2 regions of the Enterobacter cloacae complex sp. HYC080_NIDB genome follow, and region 1 is predicted to be linked to the other one. Evidence: riboswitches for the same ligand, from Rfam matches in the RefSeq annotation. Region 1 holds a riboswitch; the other holds the start of a gene.
What was found. A riboswitch is a leader RNA that binds a small molecule or an ion and turns the genes downstream of it on or off. The one in region 1 is predicted to bind thiamine pyrophosphate.
Positions count from the first base shown of each region.

Region 2: another riboswitch for thiamine pyrophosphate. It lies ahead of thiM (hydroxyethylthiazole kinase); the one in region 1 lies ahead of thiB (thiamine ABC transporter substrate binding subunit).

Region 1 covers NZ_CP114212.1:3,798,288-3,805,812, reverse strand. The annotation lists gene thiP (thiamine/thiamine pyrophosphate ABC transporter permease ThiP) at 1-928, opposite strand, end outside; gene thiB (thiamine ABC transporter substrate binding subunit) at 904-1,887, opposite strand; TPP riboswitch at 1,919-2,019, opposite strand; gene sgrR (HTH-type transcriptional regulator SgrR) at 2,056-3,711, opposite strand; gene sgrT (glucose uptake inhibitor SgrT) at 3,800-3,952, shown strand; gene O1723_RS18120 (sugar efflux transporter) at 4,073-5,251, shown strand; gene O1723_RS18115 (Hok/Gef family protein) at 5,469-5,621, shown strand; gene leuD (3-isopropylmalate dehydratase small subunit) at 5,714-6,319, opposite strand; gene leuC (3-isopropylmalate dehydratase large subunit) at 6,330-7,525, opposite strand, start outside.
Region 2 covers NZ_CP114212.1:1,549,892-1,557,416, forward strand. The annotation lists gene O1723_RS07330 (LacI family DNA-binding transcriptional regulator) at 1-967, opposite strand, end outside; gene O1723_RS07335 (MFS transporter) at 1,206-2,447, shown strand; gene O1723_RS07340 (glycoside hydrolase family 32 protein) at 2,464-3,897, shown strand; TPP riboswitch at 4,176-4,272, shown strand; gene thiM (hydroxyethylthiazole kinase) at 4,308-5,078, shown strand; gene thiD (bifunctional hydroxymethylpyrimidine kinase/phosphomethylpyrimidine kinase) at 5,075-5,875, shown strand; gene O1723_RS07355 (GntR family transcriptional regulator) at 5,918-6,664, shown strand; gene O1723_RS07360 (PfkB family carbohydrate kinase) at 6,638-7,525, opposite strand, start outside.

The sequences.
Region 1 (7,525 bases):
TAACGGCCAGCAGCGGTGGCAACAGAAGCAGGAGTGCCAGCACGATCAGGATAAAATCGGAGACGCGGCTGTGCAGGCTATCCTGCGGATCGCGCCAGCCCGAGAGGCTATTGCTGCCCGGGGGAATCGCTTTGCTCAGGCGCTGGCTCAGCAGCACCAGGACCAGACAGCACGCCATCTGCACGATCGCCAGAAGCGCGGCGCGGCCCGGATCGTAGTCGTAACTTAAGGCCTGATAAATCGCCAGCTCAATGGTGGTCGCCTGTGGCCCGCCGCCGAGAGAAAGCACGGTGGCGAAGCTGGCGAAGCAGAGCATAAAGATCAGCGCGGCAACCGGGGCAATCTGACGTCTTAACCAAGGCCATTCGACAAAGCGGAAAAACGACCATCCACGCATGCCAAGCTGAGCGGCAATCTGGCGTTGTTCGCCGGGAATATTCTCCAGTGCCTGCAAAAAGAGGCGCGTTGCCATCGGCATATTGAAAAACACGTGCGCCAGCAGAATGCCCTGCAGACCGTATGGCGAGAAGGTCCATTCCAGACCAAGCCGGGCAAACAGCAACGCCAGCCAGCCCTGTCGACCGTAAACACTCAGGATACCAAATACCGCGACCAGCACGGGCAGGATCAGCGTCATGGCGCACAGGCGCAGCAGGACTACTCTTCCGGGGAAATGCCGACGATACAGAGCCCGCGCAAGAAAAATAGCCGGGATCGCTGACAGCAGGGCAGAAAGAAACGCCTGCCAGAAGGAGAAACGAATGACGTGCCAGAGATAGCTATCGCGCCAGAGCGCGAGCAGATCGCTCTCCGGCGCGTTAAACCACAACGCAAGGAATGCTCCCAGACTGACTACCACCATCAGCATGGCGGCGAGCAGTCCGGGAAGTAACCAGCCAGGAATTAACGGCTGACGGCGCGTTGCCATTCACTTACCCATGCTGCTCGCTGCGCGGCCACCTGCTGCGGCGTAAACTCCAGCGACGTTTGTGGTTTGGTTAACTGTTCGAAACCGGCCGGCAGTGCAACGTGGGTGACGGGATACATCCAGTTGCCCGCAGGAATGGCATTCTGAAACGCCGGAGAAACCATAAATTTCAGGAACTTCTCGGCGAGTTCCGGCTGTTTGCTGGCAGCGGTACGCGCGGCAACCTCCACCTGCAGATAATGCCCTTCGGCAAAATTCGCGGCGGCGTAGTTGTCTTTCTTCTCGGCGATAATGTGGTAAGCCGGCGAGGTGGTGTAGCTGAGCACCAGATCGCTTTCGCCTTTCAGGAACAGACCATACGCTTCACTCCAGCCTTTGGTCACAGTGACGGTTTTGGCGGCCAGCTTCTGCCACGCTTGCGGCGCGTTATCCCCGTAGACCTTCTGCATCCAAAGCAGCAGTCCCAGGCCTGGCGTGCTGGTACGCGGATCTTCATAAATCACGCGCCATTTCTGGTCGCTCTCCACCAGCTCCTTCAGGCTCTTCGGCGGATTTTTCAGCTTGTTTTTGTCATAGACGAAAGCAAAGTAGCCGTAGTCGAACGGCACAAAGGTGTCGTTGTTCCAGCCGCCCGGCACGTTGACGGCCTCTGCCGCTACGCCGCTTTTGGCAAACAGTTTGGTTTGCGTGGCGGCTTCCAGCAGGTTGTTATCCAGCCCGAGCACCACGTCGGCTTTGCTGTTTTTCCCTTCCATACGCAGACGGTTAAGCAGCGACACGCCATCTTCCAGCGCCACGAATTTCAGCTCGCAATTACAGTCAGCTTCGAAGGCTTTTTTGACTAACGGGCCAGGGCCCCAGTCGGCAGAGAACGAGTCGTAGGTATAGACCGTCAGGACGGGCTTCGCGAACGCAGGCAGCGCAAACAGCGCCAGCAGAGGAAGAACTTTTTTTAACACTTTGCACCTCAGGGTTGAGTGGCAAAGGATTTTGAGCGACAGCCTCAAATCCCTTCGCCGGCGTTATCCGGATCAGGTTCGACGGGTATTATCTCAGCGCACATCTGTGATGCAGCACCCCGTTGAGAACGGCGCTATTGTAATGATTTGGTGAATATTACGAAAGCGTTATGGCTCCGGCGGCGCAAACCAGGCTGATTTGAAATCAAACCAGCCCAGGGTGTTCATCCGCAGACCCCGCATACTGCGTTGACCCTGGATCATCAGCCAGTGGTGTATCAGAGGTACAATCGCCTGTTCAGCCAGCAATTGCTGGCACCACACGGCAAGATTCATGTCGCCAGCGCGCCACTGGGCAGCGTCCTGCTGCCAGTCACGGTTGATACAGTGCTGGATCAGCGGGATCTCATACAGATGAGAAAAGAGCGAGAAATCGAGCGGCAGGGTGAAGTTGGCGCTGTTTAGCCAGATATCACTGACGATCTCCCCCCGGTGCCATTCGTCATAGTCCACTTCTCTGATCTCCAGCGTCACGCCTTCGGCTGCCAGCAGCCTGGCCATGATCCCGGCGATAAAACGATGCTCCACGTGCTCGCGGTAGTAGGTCAGGGTGATGGACTCCAGCCCGGCAGGTTTGTCGCAGTGCGCCGGGCGGGCGTGGTGCCAGCGCGGAAGCAGGCCGTACGCCGGGAACCAGTATGTCTGGTACTGCTCTTCCGCATGGTAGATCAGATTGGAGGGGGACAGCACGTGGCTGACCCACTGACGAACGGCCTGGTTTGCCCCGCGGTGGGTGCGGCTATCAAACAGCAGGTAGTAGCATCCCTCCTCCAGACGACTCTCTACCGCTTTTTCTCCCGTGGTGGGGCCTTCCAGCGTCAGCCCGCAGCTGAGATCTTCATTAAGATCCGGTAATACCCAGACGTTCACTTCGTCGATCAGTGCCCGATAGCCAAAGTAGTCATCAAACGCGCGAATTTTCAGCTGGTTGTTGTTATTGCGGGACACGGAGTAGGGGCCGGTGCCAATCGGCAGGCTGGCGAAATTGTTCAGCGACTCCCACTCGGCGGGCAAAATCATCGACGGCACATAGCCCAGCAGCCAGGGAAGCCATTTGTCCTGCTGCGACAGCTCAATATCCAGCGTCCATGCCGTCGGGGAATGAACGCGGGAAATGTGTGAATAAAGCGGTAGCTTGCGGGCACGTTCCAGAGAGGCGATGACGTCGCGCATGTCCAGTTCGCGACCGTGGTGAAAGTGGATGCCGGGGCGTAAGAAGAAGCGCCAGTGGCACGGGGAAAGTTGCTGCCAGTGATGCGCGATATCCGCTTCCAGTTCCCCATTTTCCTCATTTATCCGCGTCAGGCCGCTGAAAATCTGCCGGGCCATGTGGGTTTCAGAACGCCGTAACGCCGTGCCGGGTAACAGATTTTTCATCGGACGGTAGTAGAGCACCCGCAGAATGTGGCGGCCCTGACGAAAGCTACGTCCAAGATGTGAGACCAGCATCTGGCGCACGGCGGCTTTGTCGCCCACCAACTGCACCAGCTGGTCGATGCGATCCTGCTCCAGCAGATCCTCCGCGCGCTGCTGTTGCAACGCCAGACCGGTATAGAGAAAGGTCAAACGTGAGCGCTTCCCGCGTCCTGCCTCCGCTTCCCAGCTTAACCAGCCCTGCTGCTGCATGGTGTTAAGCAGCGTGCGCATATGACGGCGCGAACAGTTGAGCAGGTCAGCCAGCTCGTTGAGCGTGGTCTCCTGCGATTGCCCCTCGCAGCACTGCCAGAGGCGGATAAATTGTTGTTGCAGACGACCAGAAGGCATAAAAGGGGAACTCCTGACAAAAAACCAGCAATTTATTTATCCCTATATTAGGCCAATAATTCTCCCCGATGAAGTGAGGAGGTAAATTATGAAGAGGTCTACCGCACGTCAGTTTTATCAGCAGTACTTTTCAGCGACAAAAGGAGCGTCCTGGCTGGCCCGCCGGTGTGCAGAGCAGCGGCTGAAAATGTTAGAAGAACTGATGCAGTGGGACGTTACGAAACCGACCTCTTCCCGCTAACTCGCCTCGATCATGTGTGACTGAGTATTGGTGTTTATCACCCGCCAGCAAAATATTTTTGCTGGCTTTTTTCGTTTATTCTTTCACCCAATTTCGATTCGCTTTCACAAGGACTTGCGTATGCTGTGGTTGATGACGATGGGGCGCCGCCTGAATGGCGTATATGCCGCTTTTATGCTGGTAGCCTTTATGATGGGTGTGGCGGGGGCGTTGCAGGCGCCGACGTTGAGCCTGTTCCTCAGCCGCGAGGTGGGGGCGCAGCCGTTTTGGGTCGGCCTGTTTTACACCGTTAACGCCATTGCCGGGATCCTGGTCAGCCTCGCGCTGGCGAAACGATCGGACAGCCAGGGCGATCGCCGCAAGCTGATCCTCTTTTGCTGCGCCATGGCCGTGGGCAACGCGCTACTCTTTGCGTTCAATCGCCATTACCTGACGCTCATTACCTGCGGCGTCCTGCTGGCGTCGCTGGCGAATACCGCCATGCCGCAGCTTTTCGCCCTGGCCCGAGAATACGCGGATAACTCCGCGCGGGAAGTGGTGATGTTCAGCTCGGTGATGCGTGCTCAGCTTTCACTTGCATGGGTCATCGGCCCGCCGCTGGCCTTCATGCTGGCGTTGAACTACGGTTTTACCGCCATGTTCTCCATCGCCGCGGCCATTTTTGCCATCAGCCTGGCGCTGATTGCCTTCGTGCTACCGTCTGTGGCGCGCGTCGAACAGACGACGGATAAGCCGATTACGCAAGTGAGCGGCTGGCAGGACAAAAACGTCCGTATGTTGTTTATCGCCTCCACGCTGATGTGGACCTGCAATACCATGTACATCATTGATATGCCACTGTGGATCAGCAGCGATCTCGGTCTGCCGGACAAGCTCGCCGGGATCTTAATGGGAACGGCTGCCGGGCTGGAGATTCCGGCGATGATTCTTGCAGGATATTACGTAAAGCGCTTCGGTAAACGCAAAATGATGGTGGTTGCGGTTGCCGCCGGGGTGTTGTTCTATCTTGGGCTGATCTTCTTCCATTCGCGCGAAGCACTGCTGGCGCTGCAGCTGTTCAATGCCATATTCATCGGGATCGTGGCCGGGATCGGCATGCTCTGGTTCCAGGACTTAATGCCGGGACGCGCTGGCTCGGCGACCACGCTTTTCACCAACAGCATTTCGACAGGCGTCATTCTGGCGGGGGTGATTCAGGGAGCGCTGGCGCAGAGCTACGGACATGCCTCGGTTTACTGGATGATTGCCGCGATTTCGGTCATCACGTTTGGGCTGACATGCCGGGTTAAGGATGTTTGATTCTGGAAGGCGGCTTCACGAAATGAAACGACTTTCTGACAGATGAAGGGAAGGCGCATAGAGTGCGTGGCGGGTGCTTGAGGCTGTTTGCCTCAGGCTTTCGCAAGAGGCAAACAGTGGAGAGTCCCACATCAATAGAACTGATGGGGAGACCAACTTCACAACACACATTGCGAGGTTAGTCTCTTCATTGCCGAAAAGCAATAAGGAGGCTGGAATGCCAAAACGTACTCTGCTGTTAGGTTTGTTTCTGATCTGTACGACGCTGTTGATCTTCACCTGGATGGTGCGTGATTCGCTATGTGAATTGCATTTCAGACAGGAGAAAACAGAGCTGGCAGCAGTGTTGGCTTACGAAGCAAAACGTTAGCGGTATTGGCGGGGAAGGTTTCCCCGCCTCTCCAGAGTGGTTGAGCCTCAACGCACCCTTATCAATGGCCCGCTTTTCGCGGGCCATTGCCTTTAGCCCATAAAAGCAGGCTGTTTTTTCTCGTACGCTGAGATGGCGTCTTCATGCTGGAGCGTCAGACCAATGCTGTCCAGACCGTTCAGCATGCAGTGACGGCGGAATGCATCAATGCTGAAGCTGTAGGTCTTCTCACCCGCTTTAACCACTTCCGCTTCCAGATCCACTTCAAACGCCATGCCCGGATTCGCCTTAACCAGCGCAAACAGCTCATCAACCTGTTCGTCACTCAGCGTCACCGGCAGCAGCTGGTTGTTGAAGCTGTTACCGTAGAAGATATCCGCGAAGCTCGGGGCGATAACCACCTTAAAGCCGTAATCGGTGAGCGCCCAGGGAGCATGTTCACGCGAAGAACCGCAGCCAAAGTTTTCCCGCGCCAGCAGAATGGACGCGCCTGTGTATTCCGGGAAGTTCAGCACAAATTCTGGATTAGGCACTTCGCCTTTGTCATCCAGGAAACGCCAGTCGTTGAACAGGTGTGCACCAAAACCTGTGCGGGTCACTTTCTGCAAAAACTGCTTAGGAATGATGGCGTCAGTATCGACGTTAGCGGCATCCAGGGGGACAACCCGGCCTGTGTGTTGGGTAAATTTCTCTGCCATGATTGTCTCCTTATTTCAGGCTGCGAATGTCGGCGAAATGGCCGGTAACGGCTGCAGCGGCGGCCATTGCCGGGCTGACCAGATGGGTACGCCCACCGCGGCCCTGACGGCCTTCAAAGTTACGGTTGCTGGTGGAAGCACAACGTTCGCCTGGATTCAGACGGTCGTTGTTCATGGCCAGACACATGGAGCATCCCGGCAAACGCCACTCAAAACCTGCTTCGATAAAGATCTTATCCAGCCCTTCCGCTTCTGCCTGAGCCTTCACCGGACCGGAACCGGGAACCACCAGCGCCTGCACGCCCGGCGCAACTTTGCGGCCTTTAGCAATCTCTGCAGCAGCACGTAAATCTTCGATACGGGAGTTGGTACAGGATCCAATGAAGACTTTATCAATGGTCACGTCGGTCAACGGCACACCGGGCTTCAGTCCCATATAGGCCAGCGCTTTCTCCGCACTGGCACGCTCGACCGGATCGGCAAAGGAGGCCGGGTCAGGAATGCTGTCGTTAACGGAAATCACCTGACCCGGGTTGGTGCCCCAGGTCACCTGAGGCGCAATCTCTTCTGCCTGCAGCGTGACAACGGTGTCAAAGGTTGCCCCGTCGTCGGTTTTCAGGGTTTTCCAGTACGCGACCGCATCGTCAAAATCCTGGCCTTTTGGCGCGTGCAGACGACCTTTCACATAGTTGAAGGTCGTTTCGTCTGGTGCCACCAGGCCTGCTTTGGCGCCCATCTCAATGGCCATGTTGCACAGGGTCATACGACCTTCCATGCTCAGCGCCTGAATAGCGTCGCCGCAAAATTCCACTACGTGACCGGTACCGCCTGCGCTGCCGGTTTTGCCGATGATAGCCAGCACGATGTCTTTCGCCGTGATCCCCGGTGCGGCTTTACCTTTCACTTCAATCTTCATGGTTTTGGCGCGGCCCTGTTTCAGGGTCTGCGTCGCCAGAACGTGTTCCACTTCAGACGTACCGATACCAAACGCCAGCGCGCCAAACGCGCCGTGCGTTGCGGTATGAGAGTCACCGCAGACGATGGTCATGCCCGGCAGGGTAATCCCTTGCTCCGGCCCCATCACGTGGACGATGCCCTGATAAGGGTGGTTCAGATCGTACAACTCCACGCCAAATTCGTTGCAGTTCTTGATCAGTTCCTGCATCTGGATACGTGCCATCTCACCCGACGCATTGATGTCTTTGG
Region 2 (7,525 bases), 2.2 Mb from region 1:
TTTCAACACGTGTGGTTTCCAGGTGTTGCTCACCGTTAATAATATGCAGGGCGCTCAGGCGACCAATTTCATAATGCGGCAACTGAACTGTACAGAGCGGAGGGAGGAAGAGTTCCCCAATGCCGACCATATTGTCGTAGCCGATAACCGCGACATCCTCGGGAATGCGAAGCCCTTGCGCCAGTAGCGTCTGATAGACCATCAACGCGATGCGGTCGTTGCCGCAGATCACGGCGTCGAACCGTGGGACACCATTCTGGATGCGCGCCAGCAACACTGAGGGAATGTCACGATAGTGCTCATCGCCGGGCGCCATATAGTTGTGCTCCAGGCTATCCGGGTCGATTCCCGCTTCAAGGCATGCGCGTTCCAGCCCCTGACGGCGTCGGGTTGTGGCCAGGTGGCCCGCAGGCAAATGCAGGCAGAGTGGTTGTTGATAGCCCTCCGCAAGCAACGCGCGCACGGCGGTGTACTGCCCCAGTTCGTCATCTGGAATATAGCTGGCTACCCGTTCACCGTCACTTTCGCAGTTGGCCAACACACAGGGTAGGGTAAGCAACTTAGCCGGGAGAGGAACCTGACGTAGCCCCATGGTGGTGTAAATAATCCCGTCAGGCCGATGAGACAGGAGAAGGTCGACAATGGCGTCCGGGTTATCATCGCTAAACATATTCATCACGAAGCTGTTCCAGCCGTGCATCCTGGCGGTCTCTTCAATGGACAGCGTAATCTCCACCGAGAAAGGTGTCGTCACCGTATCAAGGGCCAGCACGCCGATGGTTTTAGGTGAGGCATGTGCACCACGTATCTTCTTGGCGGACAGATCGGGCACATAGTTGGTCTGCTCGATGGCCCGATGTACGCGCGCCAGCGTTTCCGGTTTTAGGCGCTCCGGGCTGTTAAGCGCACGTGATACAGTCATCAGAGACACGTTCGCCAGCTTTGCGACGTCCTTCAGGGAAGCCATTTTCTTACTCCGTCAATGATCTGTAAGAGAGAATATACAACTAAGTAAATGATGTAAAAGGAAATCCTGTTCTGGGGTAGTGTCGTGCAGCGATCACAGATGAATATTTGATCGCGATCGCACTCCTTCAATGTTAACGTTAACTTTCGTGATTAACATCATAAACCTTAGTCAAACAGCATGAGAATAAAATTATGTTAACGTTACCATTGCGTCATTACTCCAACATGAGAATGTCATGATGAAAACGCATCACTCTCACAGCTACCCTTTATTGAGCGCATTACTGTTTTTCTTTTTTGTGACCTGGTCGTCTTCCGGCTCGTTGCTTTCTATCTGGCTCCACCAGGAAGTGGGCTTAAAGGCAGGGGATACCGGCATTATCTATGCCGTGCTTTCAGTCTCTGCGCTGTTTGCTCAAATCTGCTATGGATTCATTCAGGACAAGCTCGGTCTGCGAAAAAACCTGCTCTGGTTTTTGACCAGTCTGCTCATTCTTTCGGGTCCGGCGTTTTTGCTGTTTGGTTATCTGCTGCAGATTAACGTTTTACTCGGCAGTATTTTCGGCGGGGTTTTTATCGGTTTGACGTTTAACGGCGGGATAGGGGTACTGGAATCCTATACCGAGCGCGTGGCACGCCAAAGCCAGTTTGAATTCGGCAAAGCGAGGATGTGGGGATCGCTTGGCTGGGCAGTGGCGACCTTTTTTGCGGGACTCTTGTTTAACATCGATCCGAAGCTGAATTTCGCTGTCGCGAGCTGCGCAGGACTGGTGTTTTTTATTTTGCTGGCGCGTCTCAGGGTCTCTTCCGCACCGCACGCCATGCAGGAAGCGGTCTCCGGCGGCAAGGTCACGCTGGAAGACGCGCTGCGCCTGCTGACGCTGCCACGCTTCTGGGCGCTGGTGTTTTTCGTAATCGGGACCTGTATTTACGGCGTTTACGACCAGCAGTTTCCGGTCTATTTCTCCTCCCAGTTCCCGACGTTGCAGGAAGGGAACGCCATGTACGGCTACCTCAACTCCTTCCAGGTTTTCCTTGAAGCGGCGGGGATGTTCTGCGCCCCCTGGCTGGTGAATCGCCTCGGCGCGAAGAATGGCCTGATTTTCGCGGGAATGGTGATGGCGATGCGTATGGTGGCATCGGGTCTGGTTGAGGGGCCGGTATTGATCTCCATAACCAAACTATTGCACGCAGTAGAACTGCCTGTTTTGCTGGTCTCAATCTTTAAATACAACAGTTTACATTTTGATAAGCGGCTCTCTTCCACCCTTTATCTGGTGGGCTTCGCCTGTACAAGCTCGGTAATTGCCTCAGTCCTGTCGCCGCTGGCAGGTTACAGCTATGAGAAATACGGTTTTGCCCAGTCTTATCTGATTATGGGGCTGTTAGTGTTCAGCACCACGTTTATCTCCATCTTCCTTTTGCGCTCGGGTAAGTCCTCTTCTGACCCGCTCATGCCGCAACCTTCCACTATCTGATCGAAAGAGTAGAGCAATGACGTATTCCATTACGAAAGCAGAGCAGGAACTTCAGTCCAGACGCGAGGGGCTTAATCTGCGCTGGTATCCGCGTTACCACCTCGCTGCACGCGCTGGCTGGATGAACGACCCTAATGGCCTGGTCTGGTTTGATGGCTGGTACCACGCCTTTTATCAACATCATCCGTATTCGACCCAGTGGGGCCCGATGCACTGGGGCCATGCGCGCAGCAATGATTTAGTTCACTGGGAACATCTCCCGGTTGCACTGGCGCCAGAAGGAGCAGAAGACAAGGATGGCTGTTTTTCCGGATCGGCAGTGGTGGATGGCGATACGCTTGCGCTGATTTACACCGGACATAAATTCCACGGCGATCCTGATGATGAGGCAAATCTCTACCAGGTGCAGTGTCTGGCGACCAGCCGTGATGGTATTCATTTTAGCCGGGAAGGCATGGTTGTTGACACGCCGCCTGGCCTGCATCACTTCCGTGACCCGAAAGTGTGGCGTGAGGGGGAGAGCTGGTACATGGTCGTCGGTGCGCGGGACGGCGAAACGGGTCAGGTGCGCGTATATCGCTCTGAAGATCTGCACGCGTGGCAGGATATGGGCGTGCTTGCGGTGGCAGAAAAAGAGATGGGGTATATGTGGGAATGCCCTGACTTTTTCACTCTCAATGGCAAGCGCGTACTGATGTTTTCACCTCAGGGAGTGGTGGCTGAAGGATACAAAAATCGTAATCTATTTCAGAGTGGCTATCTGTTGGGCGAGTGGCAGCCTGGTCAGCCTTTTGTGCGAGAAGGTGAGTTTGTGGAGATGGATCGCGGACATGATTTCTATGCGCCACAAAGTTTCCTGACCCCTGATGGCCGCCGTATCGTTATCGGCTGGCTGGACATGTGGGAATCCCCACTGCCGGAGCAGGAAGATGGATGGGCTGGCATGCTCTCTTTACCGCGTGAACTGACGCTGAGTGCGGATAACCGCCTGCAAATGCGACCGGCCAGAGAGGTCGAAGGCCTCCGGGGAGAGTGGTTCCCCTGGCCAGTAAGTACTCTTAAAAACCAGCAGATTACTCTGGTGGAACACTGCGACGCGATGGAGGTCATGCTGAAGTGGGATTGCGCCAACAGCGGTGCAGAGCAATACGGCATTCGTTTTGGAGATGGCTTACGCGTCTATGTTGATGCGCAGATGCAGCGCCTGGTGCTGGAGCGTTATTATCCGCAGTATGGCCTGTGCGGTACCCGAAGCGTCGCGCTGAACCTGAACGACACGCTAAGCCTGCGCCTGTTCGTTGACAGCTCGTCAGTGGAAGTGTTTGTCAATGAAGGGGAGGCGTGCCTGAGCAGCCGCATTTACCCTGATGCAGAGTGTCGCGAACTGGCGTTGTTCGCGTGGACCGGGGCCGCTTCGCTTATCGATGCCGGAGCATGGCAATTAGGGTAAACGAATGACGTCAGGAATAACGTCCTGAATTTCCTGACGTCATAATCCGTATGGTCTGCAAATAAAAAGGCGACAGGCGACGCCTTTGTTTTACGTTGCTTCTTTACTCACCGCCGATCTGCTCTGACAGAGTAATAAACGAAGATGAACAGGTGATTCCTTTCCCGGTCTCTGCTGTGATGAGTACCGCGATAAATCGAAACCCCTTGCGCCTGGCACGCCGCCGCGGTTACACTAAACAACAGCAATAAGCGTTAATTAACTCATTGTTTTAAAAGTATTTTGACTCGGGGTGCCCTTCTTTGTGAAGGCTGAGAAATACCCGTATTACCTGATCTGGATAATGCCAGCGTAGGGAAGTCAGATGCCTCACCGGTCATCGCTTCTTCACGCAAGGCAGGAGCGAACCCATGCAGCCTGACCTGCTCGATTTACACGTTTTACATCATTTCCGTACCCGTTCTCCGCTTACCCATTGCATGACCAACGATGTCGTACAGACCTTCACGGCTAACGTGTTGCTGGCGCTTGGCGCATCCCCTGCGATGGTGATTGAGGCCGAAGAAGCTGAACAGTTTGCCGGGATTGCCGATGCCCTGCTGATAAACGTCGGCACGTTGACCTCGCCACGCGCCCAGTCGATGCGTCGGGCGATTGAAAGCGCGGTGGCGGCAGGAAAGCCCTGGACGCTGGACCCGGTGGCCGTGGGCGCGCTGATGTTCCGCACCCGCTTTTGCCACCAAATTCTTGCCCTTAAACCGGCCGCCATTCGCGGCAATGCCTCCGAAATCCTTGCCCTTGCCGGAATGAGCGCCGGTGGGCGCGGCGTTGATACCACCGATACCGCGGTCAGCGCGGTGCCAGCTGCACAGGCGCTGGCCCGTCAGACTAATACCATTGTGGCGGTGACGGGGGAAATAGATTACATCACTGACGGACAGCGCACCCGAACGGTTGCGGGCGGCGACCCGCTGATGACCCGCGTAGTGGGTACGGGCTGTGCGCTCTCCGCCGTCGTCGCGGCCTGCTGTTCGCTGCCGGGCGACAGGCTGGATAACGTTGCCGCCGCCTGCGGATGGATGAAGCGTGCCGGAACGATTGCCGTTACGCACGCTCGCGGGCCAGGCAGTTTTGCCAGCGCGTTCCTTGATGCGCTTTATACGCTGGAGGAGCAGGCATGAAACGGATTAACGCCCTGACCATTGCCGGTACCGACCCCAGCGGCGGCGCGGGTATCCAGGCTGACCTGAAAACCTTCTCGGCCCTCGGCGCGTACGGCTGTTCAGTGATTACCGCGCTGGTGGCGCAAAATACGCGCGGCGTGCAGTCGGTTTACCGAATCGAACCGGATTTTGTTGCCGCGCAGCTTGATTCGGTGTTCAGCGACGTGCGCATTGATACCACCAAAATCGGCATGCTGGCCGAAACGGACATTGTTGAAGCGGTGGCAGAACGACTGAAGCGTTATCAGGTGCAAAACGTGGTGCTGGACACCGTGATGCTGGCAAAAAGTGGCGATCCTCTGCTTTCCGCTTCCGCGGTTGAGACGTTGCGCCAGAAATTGCTGCCGCAGGTGGCGCTCATTACCCCTAATCTGCCGGAGGCCGCCGCGCTGTTAGGCACATCGCATGCGCAAACTGAACGTGAAATGAAAGCGCAGGGAAACGCGCTGCTGGCGATGGGGTGTGGCGCGGTGCTGATGAAAGGTGGGCACCTCGATGATGCTGAAAGCCCTGACTGGCTCTTTACCCGCGACGGAGAAGTGCGTTTTACCGCCCCGCGCGTACAGACAAAAAATACCCACGGCACGGGCTGTACGCTCTCTGCCGCGCTGGCGGCGCTGCGTCCACGGCATGACAACTGGGCCGATACGGTACGCGAAGCGAAGACCTGGCTCTCGGCGGCGCTGGCAAAAGCCGATACTCTGGAAGTCGGTCACGGTATTGGGCCGGTTCATCATTTTCATGCATGGTGGTAAGCCAGTATACTGGCAGGAAACACCACGTCTGAGAAAACAGAGATGGAACAAGCGCATACCCGATTAATCGCTCAACTGAATGAACGGATCGCCGCGGCTGATAACACACCGCTGTACCTGAAATTTGCCGAAACGGTAAAAAACGCGGTGCGCAGCGGGGTGCTGGAGCACGGGAATATTCTGCCCGGCGAACGCGATCTCAGCCAGTTAACCGGCGTGTCGCGCATCACCGTGCGCAAAGCGATGCAGGCGCTGGAAGCTGAGGGCGTTGTAACGCGTGCCCGGGGTTACGGAACGCAAATCCACAACATCTTCGAATATTCGCTGAAAGAGGCGCGCGGTTTTTCTCAGCAGGTGGTGCTGCGCGGTAAAACGCCCAACACGCTGTGGGTCAATAAACGGGTGGTAAAATGCCCGGAAGAGGTGGCCAGCCAGCTGTCGCTCGAGCCTGAAAGCGAGGTGTTCATGCTGAAACGCATTCGCTATGTTGACGACGACGCGGTGTCGATTGAAGAGTCCTGGGTGCCGGTCGGGTTAATTCCCGATCCGGATGCGATTGGTATTTCGCTGTACGATTACTTCCGCAGTCAGAATATTTTCCCGCAGCGTACCCGTTCACGGGTGAGCGCCCGTATGCCGGACAGCGAGTTTCAGGCGCACATCAAGATGGACGAAAAAATACCGGTGCTGGTGATCAAGCAGGTTGCGCTTGACCAGCAACACCGGCCGATTGAGTACAGCATCAGCTACTGTCGTAGCGATCTATACGTCTTTGTGTGCGAGGAGTAGTTCCTCGCGAGTGGGAGCGCAATCACCGCCGCGGTGGCTGACCACCCAGGACGCCACGGCATTCCCCAACAGAATGGCATCTGCCAGTGACCACCCTGCCGCCAGCCCGGCGAGCGTGCCGCCCGCATGGCTGTCGCCTGCGCCAATGGTATCCACGACCGTGGCCGGAAACGCCGGAACAACGCCTGAAGCGTCACCGTCATACCAGGCCGCCCCGTCTTTATCATGACGGACAATCAGCGCGGCGCCGAAACGCCGCTGCCATTCCGCGCCGAGGTTTTCAGGCTTCACCCCCAGTCTTTCCGCCGCAATTTCTGCTTCCTGACGATTAAGCGACACGATCGGCCTGCAGGCCATAATCCGCGCCATAAGGGGGGCGGGAATATCCCCGATGCGCGGGCCGAAATCGATCAATGCCGTCACCTCCTGTAACCCTTCCAGCCAGCTCGTCAGCAGCTCACCGCACGGTGAGGCCAGCTGATATCCGGACAAATAAACCAGGCTGTGTGATGGTACAGACAGCGTATCAAGCCAGCCCGGCTGCCACTGGTTCTCCACCCCGCTAAACGACAAAAAGGTGCGCTCGCCGTCAGGCTCAACCAGCGCCAGGCACCAGCCGTTGTCGCCGGTTTCGGCCTCCACGGCGCTGTGCAGATCCTGTTTTGCCATCGCGTTGCGGATAATATCCGCCCACACGCCGTGGCCGACGGGAAGGGCGTTTTGTGCCACAATGCCGAGTCGTTTCAGGGCGATGGCAATGTTCAGCGCGCAGCCGCCGATATTAACACCCTGCTGTTTAAGCTCGATATCGCACCCGCGCCAGGGCAGGGCGTAGGCGTCGGCGATGACGTCAATCACCGC